Regions from separate parts of the Arthrobacter sp. BG3 genome, predicted to be linked through region 2. Evidence: riboswitches for the same ligand, from Rfam matches in the RefSeq annotation. Region 2 holds a riboswitch; each other region holds the start of a gene.
What was found. A riboswitch is a leader RNA that binds a small molecule or an ion and turns the genes downstream of it on or off. The one in region 2 is predicted to bind thiamine pyrophosphate.
Positions count from the first base shown of each region.

Region 1 (6,281 bases), 1.4 Mb from region 2:
AGCCCCGCTGCCAGAGCACTCCCGGGGTCAGCCCGGCCAGCGGAAGGAGGGCCAGTTCGAAGCCGAGCGCCACCGAGGCGGACACCCAGTCGATGGACAGCGCCAGGACCATCGTGATGAGCATAACCGCGGCGAACTTCGCCAGCGGGTTGGCCCGGGCCAGCAGGGCATGGTTGCCGCGCAGGGTCAGTTCCTGCCTCATGGCGCTGCGACCTTCCCCGGTTCCCGGGATTCGGGGGCACCGAGGCTCAGCTCGGTGCCGCCCAGGACCTCACTGAATTCGGCATCGTGCGTCACGGACACGACGGCGGTGCCGTCGTCGAGGAGTTCGGAGAGGAAGGAGGCGAGTTCGGCCCAGGTGTTGGCGTCCTGTCCGAAGGTCGGTTCGTCCAGGACGAGCACCTGGGGATGGGCGGCGAGCACGGTGGCCACGGACAGGCGCCGTTTCTCACCGCCGGAGAGGGTGTAGGGATTGGCGTCCACCAGCTCCGTGAGCCGAAGCCGCTGCAGGAGTTCGTCCACCCGGTCCTCGCCGCGGCCCAGGTGCCGGGGCCCGAACATCAGCTCATCGAGCACGCGTCCGGTGACAAACTGGTGCTCGGGCTCCTGGAAGACGGTGCCAATCCGGGCGATCAGCTGCTGCGCCTTCCACCGGTAGGGGTCGATCCCCGCGCCGGCACTGAGCGGCAACGTGGCGGAGACCGTGCCGGAGACCGGGGCGAGCAGGCCCGCGAGGGTCAGGGCGAAAGTGGACTTGCCGGAGCCGTTGGGACCCGTGATGGTCAGCGCTTCGCCGGCCCGGACCTGGGCCGTGATGCCGGACTGCACGGGCACCGGCGGGATCGGGCGGAAGCCTCCGCGGAGCCCGGCCCGCCGCGGCCGTTCGCGCGACACGGCCAGGTCCTCCGCGGCGAGCAGCAACTGCCGCGCCGCGTGGGCGGCAGCGGTGTGCCCGGCCGCGCCGGCGGCGGCGCCCGCTGCACCCCGGGGCCGGGTCGGCGGCACGTAACCCGGGACCCAGACGCCGGCCGCGGTGAGCATGTCCCGTGCCTGGGCCAGGACCTCGTCCGGGCGCCCGTCGATCAGCACGGCGGAGTCCGTGGCGGATCCGGGCTGCAGCACCACGATCCGGTCCACCAGGTCCTTCCAGACGGAGACCCGGTGCTCCACCACCACCAGGGTGGCCCCGGTTTTGTCCAGGCAGCGGCCGACGGCGTCGCGGACTTCCAGGACACCGGCGGGATCCAGGTTCGCGGTGGGTTCATCGAGCAGGATCAGGCCGGGGCGCATCGCCAGGATGCCGGCGAGGGCCAGGCGCTGCTTCTGCCCGCCGGAGAGTGCCGACGTCGGATGGTCCAGCGGCAGCCGGCCCAGCCCGACGTCGTCAAGTGCTTCCGCCACCCGCCGCCAGATCTCGGCCGGCGGAACGGACAGGTTTTCGGCGCCGAAGGCGACGTCGTCGCCCAGGCGCGAGAGCACCACCTGGGTCTCCGGGTCCTGCTGCATGAGTCCTGCCCGGCCGCGCTGGGCCCGGGGCGGGGCGCCGTCGATCAGCAGGCGGCCGGTCTCGTCCGCATCCTCGGCATCCGCAGCGGCACGGCCTGCAGCACCGCCGGAAGCACGCTCGGCGCCACCGGCGGAGCTGTCGCCGAGTACCCCGGCCAGGGCGTGGAGCAGCGTTGATTTGCCGGCGCCGGAGGGACCCAGCAGGAGCACCCGCTCACCGGGCCGGATATCCAGGTCCAGGCCGCTGACGGCGGGCCGGGGCCGGCCGGCGTGCCGCCAGCCCCAGCCCCGCGCGGTGACCGTGGCCGGGCGGCACCCGCTGCCGGCGGACGTGCTGGAGGCGGACATCAGGAGAAGACAGGCTCCGTGGCCGCCTTGCGGGAGGCAAAGGAACTCAGCACACCGGTCCTGGCCAGGCCCCGGGTGGCGAGCCAGGACAGTCCGCCGGCGATCACGGCGCCGGAGATGGCCGTGAAGATGATGTAGGCCAGCTTGTCGCCGTCGGCGTAGGCGATGTTCCAGCCCCAGGGCAGAAACGAATCGTTCAGCCCGCAGAACAGGCCGGCACCGGCACCGGCGAGCAGCGACACCGGCAGGTTGAACTTCTTGTACATAAAGGCGGCGAAGACCAGCTCGGCGCCGAGGCCCTGCAGGATGCCGGAAATGAGCACCGTGGTGCCGTACTGCGAGCCCATGATCAGCTCACCGGCGGCGGCCACGGCTTCGCAGAACAGTGCGGCGCCCGGTTTGCGGATGATGAGCATGCCCAGCACCGCCGGGATCATCCAGCCGCCGGCATAGAGCCCGGTCAGCGGCGGGTAGAACGCGTTGACGGGGGCGGCAATGAGGTTGGCGCCCTGGGACCAGGCCCAGAAGATCACGCCGCCGGCCACCGCGATCAGTGCGGCCACCACAATGTCCACCACACGCCAGTTGTAGTTGCGTCCGGTGAGCGTCTGCTTGGCAGATGTATCAGTCATGTCGTCCTCCTGAGGAACAGGAGGGGAGGGTGTCCGGGGCCGCAGCTTCCGCCGCTGTTCCGGGCACTCTGAGAACTCGACTCCCTTGCGCCGGTACTAACCGGATCAGGTTCGAGGGTCTGCGGCTGTCCGCACTCTCAGCGCCCACCTGTGGTGTCCCCGGATTCCTCCGGTGATGCCCGACGGCGGCGCTCCCCTGTCGTATTGAATATCGCCCTTGTGGGCGTGGCTAAGTTTACACCCATCGGGCGGCTGGGTTCCGGGGTCAGCCGTCACAATGCGCCGGCGCCGCGCCGGTGACCCGGAACCCCCTGCTTGGTAGAGTCGGCAAGGCACGGGAACACCGGATGCCGCGCCCACGCGCCGGCGGCCAACCAACGGAAGCTGGAACACGTGACCAACTCAGCAGTGCCGCCCTCCGGCTACGATCCGGACTCCGCCGACGAGCAGCCGCACGGATCGCTGGCCGCGCTCATCGGCCGCATCCTGGCCGAAATCGATGAGCTGCAGTTCCAGTCTTTCGGCAAGGACGACGCCCTGGACCTGGGGCTGCTCCTGGTTGAACTCGGCAGGCAGCGCTCCCACCCGATCGCCATCGACATCACCAAGGGCGAGCAGGTGCTCTTCCACGCGGCGCTGGAAGGCGCCACACCGGACAATGAGCGCTGGATCAGGGCCAAGCAGCGCACGGCCGTCCGCTACGAAGTCCCGTCCCTGCTGGTGGGTCTTCGGTCCCGGGCCGCCGGGCGGAGGATCGAGGACAACGCCTGGTTTGACCAGAAGGAGTTTGCCGCCCACGGCGGGGCTTTCCCCATCTATGTGCGCGGGACCGGGATGGTGGCCACCGTCACGGTGTCCGGGCTGCCGCAGAAGGCCGACCATGAGCTGGTGGTCGAAGCCCTGTCGGAGATCCTGGGCCGCGCCGTGACCCCCGGGCGGTAGCTCAGCCGCCCGGCGCTGCGGTCCCGCCGCGACCCCGCGGTGCCGGCGCCTCGCTCGGGCGCCGGGGTGTCCGCCCGGCCAGCCGGATCAGCGCAATCCCCGCTGCGACAAACCAGACCCACATCAGCACCCCGTAGCCCCCGTAGATCTCCGGGACGGCGTGCCGGAGGGCTTCCGCGACGATGCCCAGCCCGCCCGTGGCGATCCCCAGCCAGGCCAGGGCCCGCGGCAGCACCCCGTTCAGCATGACGATGGAGATGAGCAGGATGCCGGCCGCGGACAGGACACCGGCGACGGCGGGGGTGTTGTTTTCGGCGATGATGGCTTCGGCGGCGGTCGAGTAGCGGAGCCGGGCCGCGTCGTCGGCGGCGGCGGCGTAACGGTCGCTGAGATAGACGAGCCCCACCGATCCCCTGCTGGTGACCGGGACGGCAAGGATCAGACCCCACGACAGGCCGCCGATCACTGCGGCGAGCAGGGCCAGGCTCTTGTCCAGCGGGGCGAGCGCCACGAAGAGTGCAACGAACACCAGCACCGGCAGGATGTTCGGCATGATCCAGAGCAGCTGTTCGGCAACATAGTTCCCTTTGTTCCGCGCGATGAACTCCAGCGTCTCGGTGCCGCCATGAACCGGGGGCGGGGCGGCGAAGTCCAGGACCAGTGCCAGCATCAGCAGCGCCACGAACAATACCGAGGAGATCCCGGCCCAGAGATAGAGCCGGCGCCAGGTCCGGCCGCCGGCCGAATCGGTGGCCGGCTGCCGGGCGGGCCCGGGCGCGCGGGTTTGGCGTCGTGCCATCCTCGAAGGTACGTCCGGACCGGGCCGCCGGACAGGGGCGTTGGTCCCTGGCTGGAGCGCCGGGCGCCGGGCGAGGGGCGCTAGGCTAGGGGAAGCCCTGTTTCCTCCCCTAGGAGTCCGAAGAATGAACATCTTCATCAAACTGCTCGGCACCGGCGTCAGCCTGCTCGCCGGCTACGTCGGCACCAAACTCGTTGACACCGTGTGGGAGAAATCCACGGGCAACAAGCCGCCCAAGGGCCACGATGAGGATGTGCCCACCACGCTGCGCTCAGCGCTAACCTTCGCGCTGATTTCGGCAGCTGTGAGCGCCATCATCCAGGTCCTCGCCAACCACGGCACGCAGCGCGCGGTCACGCGTTTCGCCAAGAGCCAGGACGTGGTTTAGGGCGCATCGTTTAGCTCTTACCGCCTGTCGGTGGCCGCGTCGGGGTCGTCGTCGCTAAACCCGCGCTTGCCCGCCGCCTGCTGCACGACGGCCTCGAGTTCGTCCGTGCTGAGCAGTTCCGGGTGGAGGTGCTTGGTGCGGTAACCGGCCCGGCCGACCATGTGCGCGGACACCGGCACGGTCAGCAACTGGAAGATCCACGCCACGCCCAGCACTGGCCAGACCCACCAGGTGCGCATCTGGAGCCCCAGCGCGCAGAGCAGCAGGAAAAGCCCCAGCACCTGGGGCTTGGTGGCCGCGTGCATCCGGGTCATCAGGTCCGGAAAGCGGAGCAGTCCCACCGCCGCCGCGAGTGACATCAGGGCGCCGACCACCATAAAGACCGCCGAGACGGCGTCGATCACGGTGTCGGCGGTAAGGGTTTCAGGATTCACGGCTCTTCTCCCGCCGGTCGGCTACGAAGCGGGCCACCGTGACGGAGCCGACAAACCCGATCAGGGACACCGCCACCAGCAGCATGAGGTTGTTCAGGTGCCGGTTCACGGCCATGTCGATGCACAGGGCCGCTCCCACGATCGCCAGCAGCACGTCCGCGGCCAGCACCCGGTCCAGCAGCGACGGGCCCCGCGCGATCCGGATGATCGCTCCGCCGGCAGCCAGGGACAGCACCACCGTGGTCACGGTCAGGACCAGCTGCATCATGATGCCACCTCCTGGTTGAGGGCGGACAGTTCGGCCTGGGTACCCATGATCCTGATCAGTCCCGCTTCCGTGTCGCGGACGTCTTTGCGCAGCCGCGCGGCATCGTCCGCGTTGCGGACGTTAATGCCATGGATATAGAGCGTGGACGTCGACCGGTCCACCTCCACCACGAGCGACCCCGGGATCAGCGCGGTCACGTGCCCTGTCGCCGTGACCAGCAGGTCGGAATGGCTCCGCAGCGGGACGGCGACGACGGCGCTGACCACCTTGGGGCCCCGGGCCAGGGCCAGGTACAGGACCTGGAAGCTTGCGGCCACCACCTTGGCTACGAAGCCCAGGGCGAACTGGACCGCCCGGAGCAGGTTGAAGCGCCCGCCGAGTTCCACCGGCGGCAGGTAGAACAGCCGGGCCACCACGACGGCGATCAGTGCGCCGAAGAGCAGGTTCCCCGGGCTGAAGTTCTGCCACAGGGCGCCCCAGACAATCACCAGCCAGACCAGGAGCGGGAGTTCCTGACGCAGGGAGATCCGTTTCCGGTTCATTTGCGCTCCTGCCCGCTGGTTGGCGGAAGGCCGGCGGGGTCCGGGCCCGGTTCCGGCTGGGAAATCGCGGGAACCCGCACGCCCTCGCCGAGGACCGCGTGAATGTATGAGGTCCGGTCCAGCATTTCGACGGCGGCCTGGTCCGCCACCTTGAACAGCGGCCCGGCGAACACGGTCAGCCCGACACCGAAAATGACCAGGCCCAGCGTGGAACCCACCATGGTCCGCGGCAGAAGGGTGACGTTGGTCTTTCCGGCCCGGTCACCCGTGGCCGAGTCCGCGGGGTGCGCCAGCAGCACCGGGTCGGGGTGTTCCGCGTCCTCGGGCTTGCGCCAGAATGCGCGGTTCCACACCCGTGCCATGGCCAGCAGGGTGAGCAGGCTCGTCAGTACACCGCCGATCACCAGCGCGTAGGCCAGCGG
Region 1 is NZ_CM155270.1:2,368,633-2,374,913, reverse strand. It holds gene AC1MFL_RS10545 (energy-coupling factor transporter transmembrane component T family protein) at 1-202, opposite strand, end outside; gene AC1MFL_RS10540 (ABC transporter ATP-binding protein) at 199-1,854, opposite strand; gene AC1MFL_RS10535 (ECF transporter S component) at 1,854-2,486, opposite strand; TPP riboswitch at 2,551-2,694, opposite strand; gene AC1MFL_RS10530 (heme-degrading domain-containing protein) at 2,880-3,428, shown strand; gene AC1MFL_RS10525 (DUF4386 family protein) at 3,430-4,227, opposite strand; gene AC1MFL_RS10520 (DUF4235 domain-containing protein) at 4,352-4,615, shown strand; gene mnhG (monovalent cation/H(+) antiporter subunit G) at 4,633-5,049, opposite strand; gene AC1MFL_RS10510 (MrpF/PhaF family protein) at 5,039-5,317, opposite strand; gene AC1MFL_RS10505 (Na+/H+ antiporter subunit E) at 5,314-5,859, opposite strand; gene AC1MFL_RS10500 (Na+/H+ antiporter subunit D) at 5,856-6,281, opposite strand, start outside.
Region 1: another riboswitch for thiamine pyrophosphate. It lies ahead of AC1MFL_RS10535 (ECF transporter S component); the one in region 2 lies ahead of AC1MFL_RS17150 (bifunctional hydroxymethylpyrimidine kinase/phosphomethylpyrimidine kinase).

Region 2 (6,281 bases):
AACGGGCGGTCGCGGGTCATCGGAGGCAGCGGCCGTTCCGCCGCGGCCGTGCTGGAGCTTTGCTGCCTCGCGGCTGCCTCGCCGGTGGCACTGGAGATGCTGGGCATGAAATGAATGTCCTTCGGGTCGGGTGCAACTGGTCAGATTGTATCGCCGCTGGCTGGACGAAGGCCGGGATGCGTTGTGCCGTCAGCAGTGATTCGGTACACGGTGTGGGCCGGATGACTTGCATACGCCTGCTTTGGCGGGTCCTGTGAGACAATGATCGTGGCTGGAACCCGATCCACATCCGGATTCCGGTCCGGCGACTTTGTTCCCAAGACCGCCAATGATGAGCAGGGAGCTACGGATCCTCTGATCCGGGCTGTCCCGCAATGCCATTGGACGGCACCTGGTTGTGGCGTGTAGATCAACGGGTTTCAGAACAATTCCGCCGGCCCTCCAGGGCTGCCGCACCCCACTGCCGGTGCGAACCTGAGGGTATCCAATTGACTTCTGTCAATGCCTGCGGGTGTTGACAAATATTTGCCCCAACGGGTGCCGAATGTGGCGGCAGCCAGGGGCAGGAGTGTCGCCACATATGGATAATGACCAGGTTGTCACGGGCAACGAAGAAGCACTTGTTACCGCTACACGGACAGCTGACGCAGCGGCCGTAGCTACGCCGCCGAAGCGGCCGGTACGGACCCGCCGCAAGGCCCTTCCCAAGGCCGGTGCCGCAGCGGACGCTGCAGCGGACGCCGCAGTCACCGCCGAGGGTGCAGAGGCTCCGGCCGATGCAGCTCCTGCCGCCGAAGCCAAGGCCAAGGCGCCCGTCCGGCGCTCCCGGGCCCGCAAGGTCGCCGAACCGGCCGAACCCCTTCCCGCCTTCGCCCCGGAAACCGCGGCGCCCATCGCCGAGGCACCGGCAGCAGAGACTCCGGCTGCTGAGACGCCGGCCGCCGAGGCCGCCGAAGTGCCGGTCAAGAAGCCGGTCCGCCGCCGCGTCAGCCGCGCCAAGGCAGGTTCCCCCGTCGCGAAGACCCCCGCCGCGGAGGCTCCTGCTGTAGAAACTCCCGCCGCGAAGACTCCCGCCGCGGAGGCTCCCGCCGCGGAGGCTCCTGCTGCAGAGACTTCCGCCGTCGAAGCCCCCGCCGCGAAAGCGCCGGCCGCGGAAGAAGCTGTGGCAACGGAGACCGCCGCTGCCGCCCCCGCCGCTGACACGGCCGCCCCGGTAGCGGAGACGCCCGCCGAAGCACCTTCCGCCTCCTCGCTCTTCATGGAGCCCGGAGCGGTCACCTCCATGATTTTCCAGGCTCCCGACCTGGCCGCCGTCGTCCGCCCGGTCCCTGCCGCCGCCCCTGCCGCCGCGGCAGTGGCCGAAACGGAAGAAGAAGAAGGCGAAGAAGAGGGCGAGGGCGAAGATGCCGGAAGCCGCCGCCGCCGCCGCAGCCGGGGCCGCCGCGGACGCAGCAGCCGCGGTTCCGACGGCGAGACCGGCGCCGGGACCGACTCCGAAGACGCCGGGGAGGAAGCGGAAGAAGGCTCCGAGGAACAGCTCGAAGACGGCGTGACGTCGCGCCGCCGCCGTCGCCGCCGCCGTGGTGACCAGGACCTGGAACTGACCGGCGGGGAAGACAACGACCCGCCCAACACCGTGACCCGCGTCCGTGCGCCCCGCGCGGCCACCGAGGCGCCGGTCAACAACCGCGTCACGTCCCTCAAGGGCTCCACCCGGCTCGAGGCGAAGAAGCAGCGCCGCCGCGAATCCCGCGACACCGGCCGCCGCCGCACCGTCATCACCGAGGCCGAGTTCCTGGCCCGCCGCGAATCTGTCGACCGCCAGATGATCGTCCGCCAGCGCGACGACAGAATCCAGATCGGCGTCCTCGAGGACGGCGTCCTGGCCGAGCACTTCGTCTCCAAGACCCAGCAGGACTCCCTGATCGGCAACGTGTACCTGGGCAAGGTCCAGAACGTGCTGCCGTCGATGGAAGCCGCCTTCGTCGACATCGGGCGCGGCCGCAACGCCGTGCTCTACGCCGGTGAAGTCAACTGGGAGTCCGTCAACCTCGAGGGCAAGCAGCGCCGGATCGAAAACGCGCTGAAGTCCGGGGACTCCGTGCTCGTCCAGGTCACCAAGGACCCGGTCGGCCACAAGGGCGCCCGCCTCACGAGCCAGATCTCGCTGCCCGGCCGCTACCTCGTGTACGTTCCCGGCGGCTCCATGACCGGCATCTCCCGCAAGCTGCCCGACGTCGAACGCAACCGCCTGAAGCGGATCCTCAAGGACCGGCTGCCGGAAAGCGCCGGCGTCATTGTCCGCACCGCGGCCGAGGGCGCGTCCGAGGAAGAGCTCACGCACGACATCAACCGGCTCCGCGCGCAGTGGGAAGGCATCGAGGGCCAGTCGACCTCCACCAAGCTCCTCGCCCCCGAACTGCTCTACGGCGAACCCGATCTGACCATCAAGGTGGTCCGCGACGTCTTCAACGAGGACTTCTCCAAGCTGATCGTCTCCGGCGAGGAAGCCTGGGACACCATCGAGGCCTACGTCACCTATGTGGCGCCCGACCTCGTGGGCCGGCTGGAGAAGTGGACCAAGGACACGGACATCTTCGCGGCCTGGCGCATCGACGAGCAGATCCACAAGGCCCTGGACCGCAAGGTCTTCCTGCCCTCCGGCGGCTCCCTCGTGATCGACCGCACCGAGGCCATGACCGTGGTCGATGTCAACACCGGCAAATTCACCGGCAGCGGCGGAAACCTTGAGGAAACCGTCACCAAGAACAACCTCGAAGCAGCCGAGGAAGTCGTCCGGCAGCTCCGGCTCCGCGACATCGGCGGCATCATCGTCATCGACTTCATCGACATGGTGCTCGAGTCGAACCGCGACCTTGTGCTGCGCCGCATGGTCGAGTGCCTGGGCCGGGACCGGACCAAGCACCAGGTGGCCGAGGTGACCTCCCTGGGCCTCGTGCAGATGACGCGCAAGCGGATGGGCACCGGGCTGCTGGAAGTCTTCGGCGAACAGTGCGAAACCTGCGCCGGCCGCGGCATCGTCACCCACGACGAGCCCGTCGAGCACCGCCGCGCCAACGTTGTTGCCGCCGAGCACCACGTCCCGCGGACCGAGCACCAGCCTGCCGCGCGGACCGAACGCAAGAGCCGCCGCCGCGGCAGGGGAGGCCAGGGCGCGGAGGAACAGCCCATCCCGGCAGCAGTCCACCCCGAGCCCACCGAGGCCGAGCGCCACGCCAAGGCAGAGGCAACCCGTGCGGCGCTGGCGAACATCGCCGCAGCGGCGCACGCCGCGCACCTGCATGACGGGGAGGCCCCGACCGCAGCCGACGCCGAGACCCGCCAGGCGGCCGTCGATGCAGTCGTCGAGCTGGCCGCAACGGAAGAAGCAGCCGGACGCCCCGCCGCCGTGCTGACCTTCGGCGGCGAGCAGGTCGCCCTGCCGTTCGTCGAGCACGCCGACCAGGCGGGTTCGCCGGCGCTGACCCTGGACCTCCTGACAGAGGCGTTCGCCCAGCTTGGCGAGGCCGAAGCAGCCCAGGAACCGGCCGTCAAGGCCGCCGCAGCTGCGGCCCCGCCCCGGACCGCGGCGGCAGCCCCGGCGCGCGCCGGCGGAACCGGACCGGGACGCGCCCCGGCTGCGGGCTCCCAGACCGAAGCGGAAGCCGAGGCCGGGACCTCGCGTGCCCGCCGCGGCCGCCGCAACCGGAGCGCCAGCCGCGCCCAGGGTGCCGCCAACGAGACCTCGGTGGAACAGCGCAGGGAAACCCCGCACGCCGCAGCCGTATCGGTGCACGAGGCCAAGGTCCCGGCCGCAACGACGCCGGCCGCCAAGCCGGCCGCGAGCGAGCCGATCATCCTCGGAGTGGGCGTTCCGGCCTCGGAGCTCTAACCCCGGAACAGTGCAGCACGGCCGCGGGTGCGGTCCGGACCGCGTAGCAATACGCACAGGTTCGGGCCGTGCCCGCGACTTCGTTAAGGGATGCGGCTAGGCTGGATCCCTGACACGGGGTGCCGCGCATCGAGCCGGCTGAGATCCAGACCCGTTGAACCTGTCCGGCTAGCACCGGCGAAGGGATGTCTCTCTTGACCACCGCCTCCTCGTTTCTTCCGTCTGCCCCCTCCGCTGCGGCGCCCCGGATCCCTCGGGTGCTGGCCATCGCCGGCTCCGACCCCTCCGGCGGCGCAGGGATCCAGGCCGACCTCAAGAGCATTGCCGCACATGGCGGCTACGGCATGGCGGCCATCACCGCGCTCACTGCCCAGAACACCCGGGGCGTCAGCGCCGTCCACGTCCCGCCGGCGGCCTTCCTGACCGCCCAGCTCGACGCCCTCAGCCAGGACATCAGCATCGACGCCGTGAAGATCGGGATGCTGGGGGACGCCTCCGTGATCGACGCCGTCCGCAGCTGGCTGGAGAAGGCCCGCCCCGGCGTCGTGGTCCTGGATCCGGTGATGGTGGCAACAAGCGGCGACCGGCTGCTGCAGGAGACCGCAGAGGAGGCGCTGCACACGCTCCTGCCCTACGCGGACCTCATCACGCCCAACCTCGCCGAGCTCGCCATCCTGCTCAGGGAGCCGCCCGCCAAGGACTGGGCCGCGGCGCTGGAACAGGGCAAGCGGCTTGCCGCCCAAACCGGCACCACCGTCCTGGTGAAGGGCGGGCACCTCGACGGCGGCGCCGGCACCGGGGACAACCCCGCCTCCCACGGGGGGTGCCCCGATGCTCTGGTCAACACCGGCGGACTCCTCGCCCAGGACGTTGTGGTGGTGCCTGGGGAGCGGGTACCCACCCGCAACAGCCACGGCACCGGGTGTTCGCTGTCCTCGGCGATGGCCACGGTGCAAACCCGGGTGGGGGACTGGGAGGCTGCGCTCCGCGAGGTCAAGCCCTGGCTGCAGGAAGCACTGCGCAGCTCGGAGAGGCTCGACGTCGGGACCGGCAACGGCCCGGTCCACCATTTCCATCACGTCCAGCAGCAGACCGAGGACCATCGCAGGACGGGCAGGGTACCGGCCGAAGGGCAGTTCGCTGCCGCCCTCCGGGACGCCGCAACCGCCGACCTGACAGCGATCTACTCCCTGGGCTTCATCCGGGCCCTCGCCGACGGGTCGCTGCCGGAGCACGAGTTCGCCTACTACCTTTCCCAGGACGCCCTCTACCTGAACGGCTATTCCCGGGTCCTGGCCCGTGCCGCCGCCATCGCCCCCACAGAGGCCGAACAGCTCTTCTGGGCCCGCTCCGCGCAGAACTGCCTCGAAGTGGAGTCCGAGCTGCACCGGACCTGGCTGAGCACCCGCACGGCCGACGTGACACCGGGGCCGGTCACCAAGTCCTATGTGGACCACCTGCTGGCCGCTTCGGTTTCCGGCAGCTACGCGGTGCTGGTGGCCGCCGTGCTGCCGTGCTTCTGGCTTTACGCCGAGGTCGGGGAGACCCTGCACGCGCAGTTCCTCGCCGCGGGAGCGCCGGAGTCGCATCCCTACGCGGTGTGGCTGCGCACCTATGCCGATGAGGAGTTCGCCGCCGCCACCCGGCAGGCCGTCGCCTACACCGACGCGGCGGCACGGGCGGCGTCGGAGAGCGAACGGGACGCCATGACCCGGGCCTTCCGGCAGTCGGCCCGCTACGAAGTCGATTTCTTCGACGCGCCGCGGCTGCACGCCTGACCGGGCGAGACCGCGGAAGCCTGTACGATAGGTGGGCACGGTTCCGGAAGTCGTTGCGGCAAGGCTCTGTCCATACAGAGTGGCGCCTATCACGTACCTCCCTTCGGAACCAGCCTCATTTGCGGCCGAAGGCAAAATTAGCGTAGTCTAGATCTTCGGTGCTTACGCCAACACTTGGGTTATGACCTTGAGGATGTTCCACTTGAATTTAAGTGCGAATGTCCACGGGATAGCTCATGGGTCCCCCCGGGGAACCCACCGGCGTAGAGGCACAGCGTGAGCCGGACCAGAAACTTTGGACCCAGGTTCCGCACGCAAATCTAGTAATAAACGTCGAGAGAAGTGAGTTCCCCAGTGGTGTACGCGATTGTCCGCGCAGGCGGCCGCCAAGAGAAGGTTTCCGTTGGAGACTTCGTTACCCTGAACCGCGTCCCCGGTGGAGCCGGCAGCACCTTTGAGTTGCCCGCACTGCTCCTGGTGGATGGTGACAAGGTCACGTCTGCAGCTTCGGACCTGGCCAAGGTAAAGGTTACGGCTGAGATCCTTGAGGACCTTCGCGGTCCCAAGATCGTCATCCAGAAGTTCAAGAACAAGACCGGCTACAAGAAGCG
Region 2 is NZ_CM155270.1:3,806,353-3,812,633, forward strand. It holds gene AC1MFL_RS17140 (vitamin K epoxide reductase family protein) at 1-107, opposite strand, end outside; gene AC1MFL_RS17145 (Rne/Rng family ribonuclease) at 581-3,892, shown strand; TPP riboswitch at 3,998-4,095, shown strand; gene AC1MFL_RS17150 (bifunctional hydroxymethylpyrimidine kinase/phosphomethylpyrimidine kinase) at 4,078-5,670, shown strand; gene rplU (50S ribosomal protein L21) at 6,025-6,281, shown strand, end outside.

Region 3 (6,281 bases), 460 kb from region 2:
CGGGCGCTCAGCCCACCAGCTCCAGCCTGACCTCGCGGGTGGCGATGTCGGAGGACACAATCCGGACCCGGACCTGGGTGCCCGGCTCCAGTTCGCCGGGGCAGCGGGCGGTGACGGCAGGCTCGGCGATCTGCACGATCCCGGAGGGCCCGCTTCCGTTGCCCGCCTTGGTGCCGGCGGCGCCGTTGCCGTTCCTGCCGTTCGCTGTTTTCCCGTTGGCGGGTTTCCCGTTCCGGGCGGGTTTGGAGCCGGAAATGACGACGGCGTCGAACTCCTGGCCGACGTGGTTGACCAGCAGCGCCGCCTCGACGGTGTCGAGCGAGAGGCGTTCCAGCCTCGCGGCCAGCTGGTCAGACGCCGCCATGATCGCGGGAAGGGACGGCAGGGCCTGGCGGGCCCAGTCCGGAACAGCGGTGCCGTTGCTGAGCGCCTCGCAGATCACCAGGACGAAGCGGTCGATCAGGCGGCGCAGCGGGGCCGTGGAGTGGGCGTAGGCGGCGCCGATGGCGGCCTGGATGGCGGCCTCGGGAACCGTGCCGTCGAAAGGTGTGTAGCCGGCGCCGCGGAACAGCATGCCAGCCGAGTGCACGATCGCCAGCTGCCGGGGGTCGGTGGGGTCGAGGGTGCGCAGGTACTCGCCGTAGCTCATCTGGCCGTCCCAGGGTTTGCCCAGGGCGCGGGTCTGGCGGTGGAAATGCGCCAGCGAGGCTTCATCCGGCGGCGGCATCGTGCGCAGGATGCCGACCTTGCCCGCCAGCATGATCCCCGCCGCCGCCATTCCCGTCATCAGGGAAATCTGGGCGTTCCAGTCCTCCACTGGCAGCGGCGGCGCAGCCACGATCCGGTATCCGCCGTCGGGCAGCTGTTCGATTTCCTGCTCCGGCATGTTCAGGCTGGCGCCTCCGCGGAGCCGTTCCAGCTCCACGCGCTTCATCCCGACTTCCTTGAGCAGCTCCAGGACGGGCGCGGCGGTGCCGGCGTCGAGCTCGGCCTGCACTCCGTGGTAGCTCAGCTTGGCACGGCTGCGCACCCTCGCACGGCGGACCTGCACCGCAGAGACCTCGGCGGCGTCGTCCAGCATGAATTCCCAGACGAAGGCGGCACACAGCTGCCCGGCGAGCAGGCTTCCCGCTTCCTCGCTGATGACTTCCGGATGCAGCGGAATCCGGCCGTCCGGGGTGTAGAAGGTCTGGCCCCGGCGGCGGGTCTCGGCGTCGAGCGCCCCGCCGGGGGCCACAAAGGAGGGGACGTCGGCAATCGCGTAGAACACCTTGTAGCCGGCACCGGAACGGTCGATGAAGAGCGCCTGGTCCAGGTCGGTGGAGGACGCCGGATCGATGGTCACGAAGTCGATATGCGTGAAATCCAGCTCCGGAAGCTCGTGCCCGGCCACGGCTTCCTTCGCCTCCCGGAGCGCGTCTTCGGGGAAGGGGCCCGGCAGTTCCAGCGTGGTGCGCAGCGCGTTGAGCGCCTCGGCAAGTTGGTTCTTCTGCTGGTGCACATTCGGGGTCAGACGATGATGGGACACGAAAATCAGATTAGCTTCATTTGCCCCATTAGTCTTGAATCATGAGCGCATCCCCGGCCGATCCTGCCCCTTACAACAGCTTTCTGATGGATCTGCTCGGCGTGATGGCCTACGGCGAGCTTTCCGCCTTCGAACGGCTCTCCTCCGATGCCCGCTATTCACCCACGCTGCACGACCGCGCGGTGCTGGGCCGGATCGCCGTGATCGAATTCCAGCACTACGAACTCGTCAGCGCCAAGCTCGAGGCCATGGGCCTGGATACCGAGGCCGCCATGCTGCCGTTCCAGCCGTCCGTGGACCACTTCCACGAACGCACCCGCCCCGCGGACTGGTACGAATCCCTGATGAAGGCGTATGTGATCGACACCGTTTCCGCCGATTTCTACCGCGCCATCTCCCGCTATGTCGACGCCGACACCCGGGCCCTGGTGGAGCAGATCCAGGCCGATGAGGAGGCCACGGCCGTCTTGCGGGAGCGGCTCAAGACCGCCCTCGCCGATGACCCGAGGCTGGCGTCGCGGCTGGCGCTGTGGGCAAGACGCCTGCTCGGCGAGGCCCTGACCCAGGCCCAGCGGGTGAGTTTCGAGCACGCGTTCCTCGGCGGCCTGATCGGCGCCGACGAGGACCGGACCAGGGAACTCGTCCGCGGGCTGATGGCGGAACTGGCGGCCAACCACTCGCGCCGGATGGCGCAACTCGGCCTGGCCGGCTAACCGTGCAGCCTGGCCGGCTAACCGTGCAGCCTGGCCGGCTAACCGGGCAGCCTGGCCGGCTAACCGGGCAGCCCGGACTCAGCGCTCCGCGGCGTCGAGTGCGGCGAGCAGTGACTTGGCGGCGGCCGCGGGATCGTCGGCCTCCGTGATGGCGCGGACCACCACGATCCTGCGGGCGCCGGCCTCCACGACCTGCTCCACGTTTCCGAGGTCTATGCCGCCGATCGCGAACCACGGCACGACACCCGCGACTTTGCCCGCGGTCTTGCCCCCGCCTGTTGCCTCGGCCCGGCGGATGGCGTCGGCCGCGTAGCGCACGAGTTCGAGCCCGACGGCGGCGCGCCCCGGCTTCGTCGGGGTGGCCCAGACCGGCCCGACACAGAAGTAGTCCAGTCCGTTGCGGCCGGGGGCGGCCGCGATGGCGGCATCGACCTGTTCCGGGGTGTGCGTGGACAGCCCGATCACGGCGCCTTTGCCGAGGAAGTCGCGGGCGGCGCCGAGTGGGATGTCCTTTTGCCCGATGTGGAACACCGGAGCCCCGGAAAGCGAGGCGAGGTCCGCTCTGTCATTGACGGCCCAGAGCCGGCCGTGACGCTGGGCTGCCTGGTGCAGGACTTCCAGGAGTTCCAGCTCCTCGGCTGCTTCCAGGGACTTGTCGCGCAGCTGAATGATGTCGACTCCGCCGGCAAATGCCGCATCCACGAAGTCGGCAAAGTCGCCGCGGTCCCGTCGGGCATCGGTGCAGAGGTAAAGGCGGGCGGTGGTGTGGACGGCATCCTGGCTCATAGGTCCAGCCTAGTTCCTCTAAACTGGGCCAATACCGCGGGAGCCCGCCGCAGCCGTCCATGCCTTTGGCGTCCGGCGCCGCAGGCTGAGAGGGCGTCAGAGCCGACCGCTTGACCTGATCCGGCTAGTACCGGCGTAGGGAAGGAATCCTCATGGGCGACATATCCGCCCGCGGCGCGGCCGCATTTACTGAAGCAGCGGCAGCCGCCGCCTCCGATGATGACGCCGGAGCCCGGAAATATTACGACGTTGCTGTAATCGGCGGCGGCGTCGTCGGCCACGGGATCGCTTGGGCGGCGAGATGCTCGGGCCGGTCCGTGGCCCTGATCGATGATGCCCCCGGGAGCGGCGCCAGCTGGGCTGCCGCCGGAATGCTTGCCCCGGTGAGTGAACTTCACTACCAGGAGGAGGCGCTCCTGGAGCTCATGCTTGAGTCCTCCCGCCTCTGGCCGGCTTTCGCTGCCGGACTCGAGCGCGGAGACGGCGGCCCCGGAACGGGCGCCAGCAACACCGCAACGGGTTCCGCAGGCGCCGACGGCAGGACCGGCGCCGACGGCAGGACCGGCGCCGACGCCAGCGCCGCCGGCGGGACCGGCACCGCCACGGGGTACCTCACGACGCCGACCCTCGCCGTGGGTGCCGACGCTGCCGACCGCCGGGCGCTCGCAGACCTGCGCACCGTCCAGCAGGCATACGGCCTGACCGTGGAGCCTCTGACCGTCCGCGCGGCGCGGATGCGCGAGCCGCTGCTGAGCCCGGGGATCTCCTGCGCCTTCGACATTCCCGCCGACCACCAGGTGGACCCGCGCCGCCTGCTCGCCCGGATGGGGGAACTCCTGGCCGCGGACAGCCACTGCCACACCGTCAGCCGGCGCGCCGCCGGGCTGCTCTGGGAGAACGGGAGGGTGGTCGGTGCCAGCCTCGAAGGCGGAGGCTTCATCCAGGCGGGCGAGACCATTGTGGCCAACGGCCTGGGGGCCGCGTCGCTGGACGGATTGCCCGCCGGACTCCGGTTGCCGCTGCGGCCGGTCCACGGGGACATCCTCCGGCTCCGGGTGCCGGCGAGACTGCGGCCGCTGCTGACCTCCACTGTGCGGGGGCTGGTCCGCGGCGTGCCGGTGTACATCGTCCCCCGGCAGGACGGCACGGTCGTGATCGGTGCCACCCAGCGGGAGGACGATCTCGGTGGGGGAGACAGAGCGCCGGCTGCGCCGACCGGCGGCTCCTCTACGGGCCGGGCTACGGCTGGCGGCACCTTTGGGGGCGCGGCCCCGGCTGGCGCCGCCGTGTCCGCCGGCGGCGTCTACCAGCTGCTGCGCGACGCCCAGCAACTGGTCCCCGCAGTCGCCGAACTGGAATTGCTTGAGGCCACCGCGAGGGCCCGCCCGGGGACCCCGGATAACGCGCCGCTGCTGGGCCGGGTGGCGGAGCAGGGGCGTCCGGGGGACGTTGCGGGTCTGATCATCGCCACCGGGTTCTTCCGGCACGGAATCCTGCTGACGCCCGCGGCGGCTGAGATCTGCCGCCAGCTGCTGGACGGCGTCGCGGACCCCCGCTGGGCCCATTTCCGGCCGGGCCGGTTCGCTGCCGGCACGCCGGCCGACGCCAAATCGGCAGCCCCGACGTCGGTTGCCGGCATGCCCGCGGGCGGCACGCAGGAAACAGCCCCCCGCAACGCCAATCCCAACCCTGAGCACAGCAAGGAAACGGTATGAACATCAAACTGAACGGAAACGAGCACATCCTCGCCGACGGCGCCTCGGTCAGCACCCTGGTCAGCCAGGTCACCGGGCGCCCGCTGGCGCCCAACGGACAGTCCGCGGACGGCACGAAACTGGGCGTCGCCGTGGCCCGCAACGCCGAGGTGGTTCCCCGCAGCCAGTGGCACGGCACCGCGCTCGCCGACGGCGACGACATCGAGCTGGTCACGGCGGTACAGGGAGGATGAGCAGCATGGAGGACACCACAACAGCAGCGCCGGGAGTAAAGCCCGCCGCGGCGGATCCGTTCATGGTCGACGGAGTGGAGCTCGGGTCGCGCCTGATCATGGGCACCGGCGGGGCGCCCAGCCTGGACGGTCTGGGGGCCGCGCTGCTGGCGTCCGGCACCGAACTGACCACAGTGGCGATGCGCCGCTATTCGCCGGCGGAGGCCGGCTCGCTGTTCCAGCTGCTGCTGGACCACAACATCCGCGTGCTGCCCAACACCGCTGGGTGCTTCACCGCCAAGGACGCCGTGCTGACAGCCGAACTGGCCCGCGAAGCCCTCGAAACGGACTGGGTGAAACTGGAAGTCATCGCCGACGAGCAGACCCTGCTGCCGGACGCCGTGGAACTCGTCGAGGCCACCGAGGAACTCGTGGGCCGCGGATTCAAGGTCTTCGCCTACACCAACGACGACCCGGTGCTGGCCCTGCGGCTGGAGAACCTCGGGGCCGCCGCGGTGATGCCCCTGGGGGCGCCGATCGGTACCGGCCTGGGCATCCTGAACCCGCACAACATCGAACTGATCGTCTCGCGGGCCTCCGTTCCCGTGGTCCTGGACGCCGGGATTGGCACGGCCTCGGACGCCGCGCTTGCCATGGAGCTGGGCTGCGACGCCGTGCTGCTGGCCACGGCCGTGACCCGCGCGCAGAATCCGGTGCTGATGGGGGAGGCCTTCAAGCACGCGGTGATCGCAGGTAGGCTGGCAAAAAGGGCCGGCAGGATCCCGCGCCGGGAGCACTCGCTGGCATCCTCGGCGATGGATGGCCGGGCCGAATTCCTGTAGGCCGAACGACTCCTCCCCGTTCTCCCGGGGTGGGGGACTTCGGGCCGGAAGGCCTGGCACGACACAGCGAAGGAGGCTGCCATGGCAGCCACAGAGGACGTCCTCACCCAGGAGCAGCTCGATGCGGCCCTGGCGGAGCTGCCGGACTGGAGGTACCGGCTGGGCGGTCTCGTCACCGTCTACAAGGCGCCTTCGGCGGCTGCGGCGCTGGAACTGATCGCCGCCGTCGGACGCCTTGCAGAAGAACAGAACCACCACCCGGATCTGGACTGGCGCTACAACCGGGTCTTCCTGCGGTACAGCTCCCACGACGCCGGGGACGAAGTCACGCTGCGGGACGTCGCGGCCGCGACGGCCGCCGTCGAAGCGGCAGCACGGATCGGCGCCGCCGCGGAGCCGGGACTTTACCGGACCATCGAGGTGGCCATCGACTCCGAGGACCCGGCCGCCATCTCGGAGGTCTGGCGGGTGGCACTGGGCTACCG
Region 3 is NZ_CM155270.1:3,345,635-3,351,915, forward strand. It holds gene AC1MFL_RS15070 (RNB domain-containing ribonuclease) at 8-1,528, opposite strand; gene AC1MFL_RS15075 (ferritin-like fold-containing protein) at 1,570-2,241, shown strand; gene thiE (thiamine phosphate synthase) at 2,320-3,027, opposite strand; TPP riboswitch at 3,054-3,187, shown strand; gene AC1MFL_RS15085 (FAD-dependent oxidoreductase) at 3,180-4,742, shown strand; gene thiS (sulfur carrier protein ThiS) at 4,739-4,975, shown strand; gene AC1MFL_RS15095 (thiazole synthase) at 4,981-5,796, shown strand; gene AC1MFL_RS15100 (4a-hydroxytetrahydrobiopterin dehydratase) at 5,878-6,281, shown strand, end outside.
Region 3: another riboswitch for thiamine pyrophosphate. It lies ahead of AC1MFL_RS15085 (FAD-dependent oxidoreductase); the one in region 2 lies ahead of AC1MFL_RS17150 (bifunctional hydroxymethylpyrimidine kinase/phosphomethylpyrimidine kinase).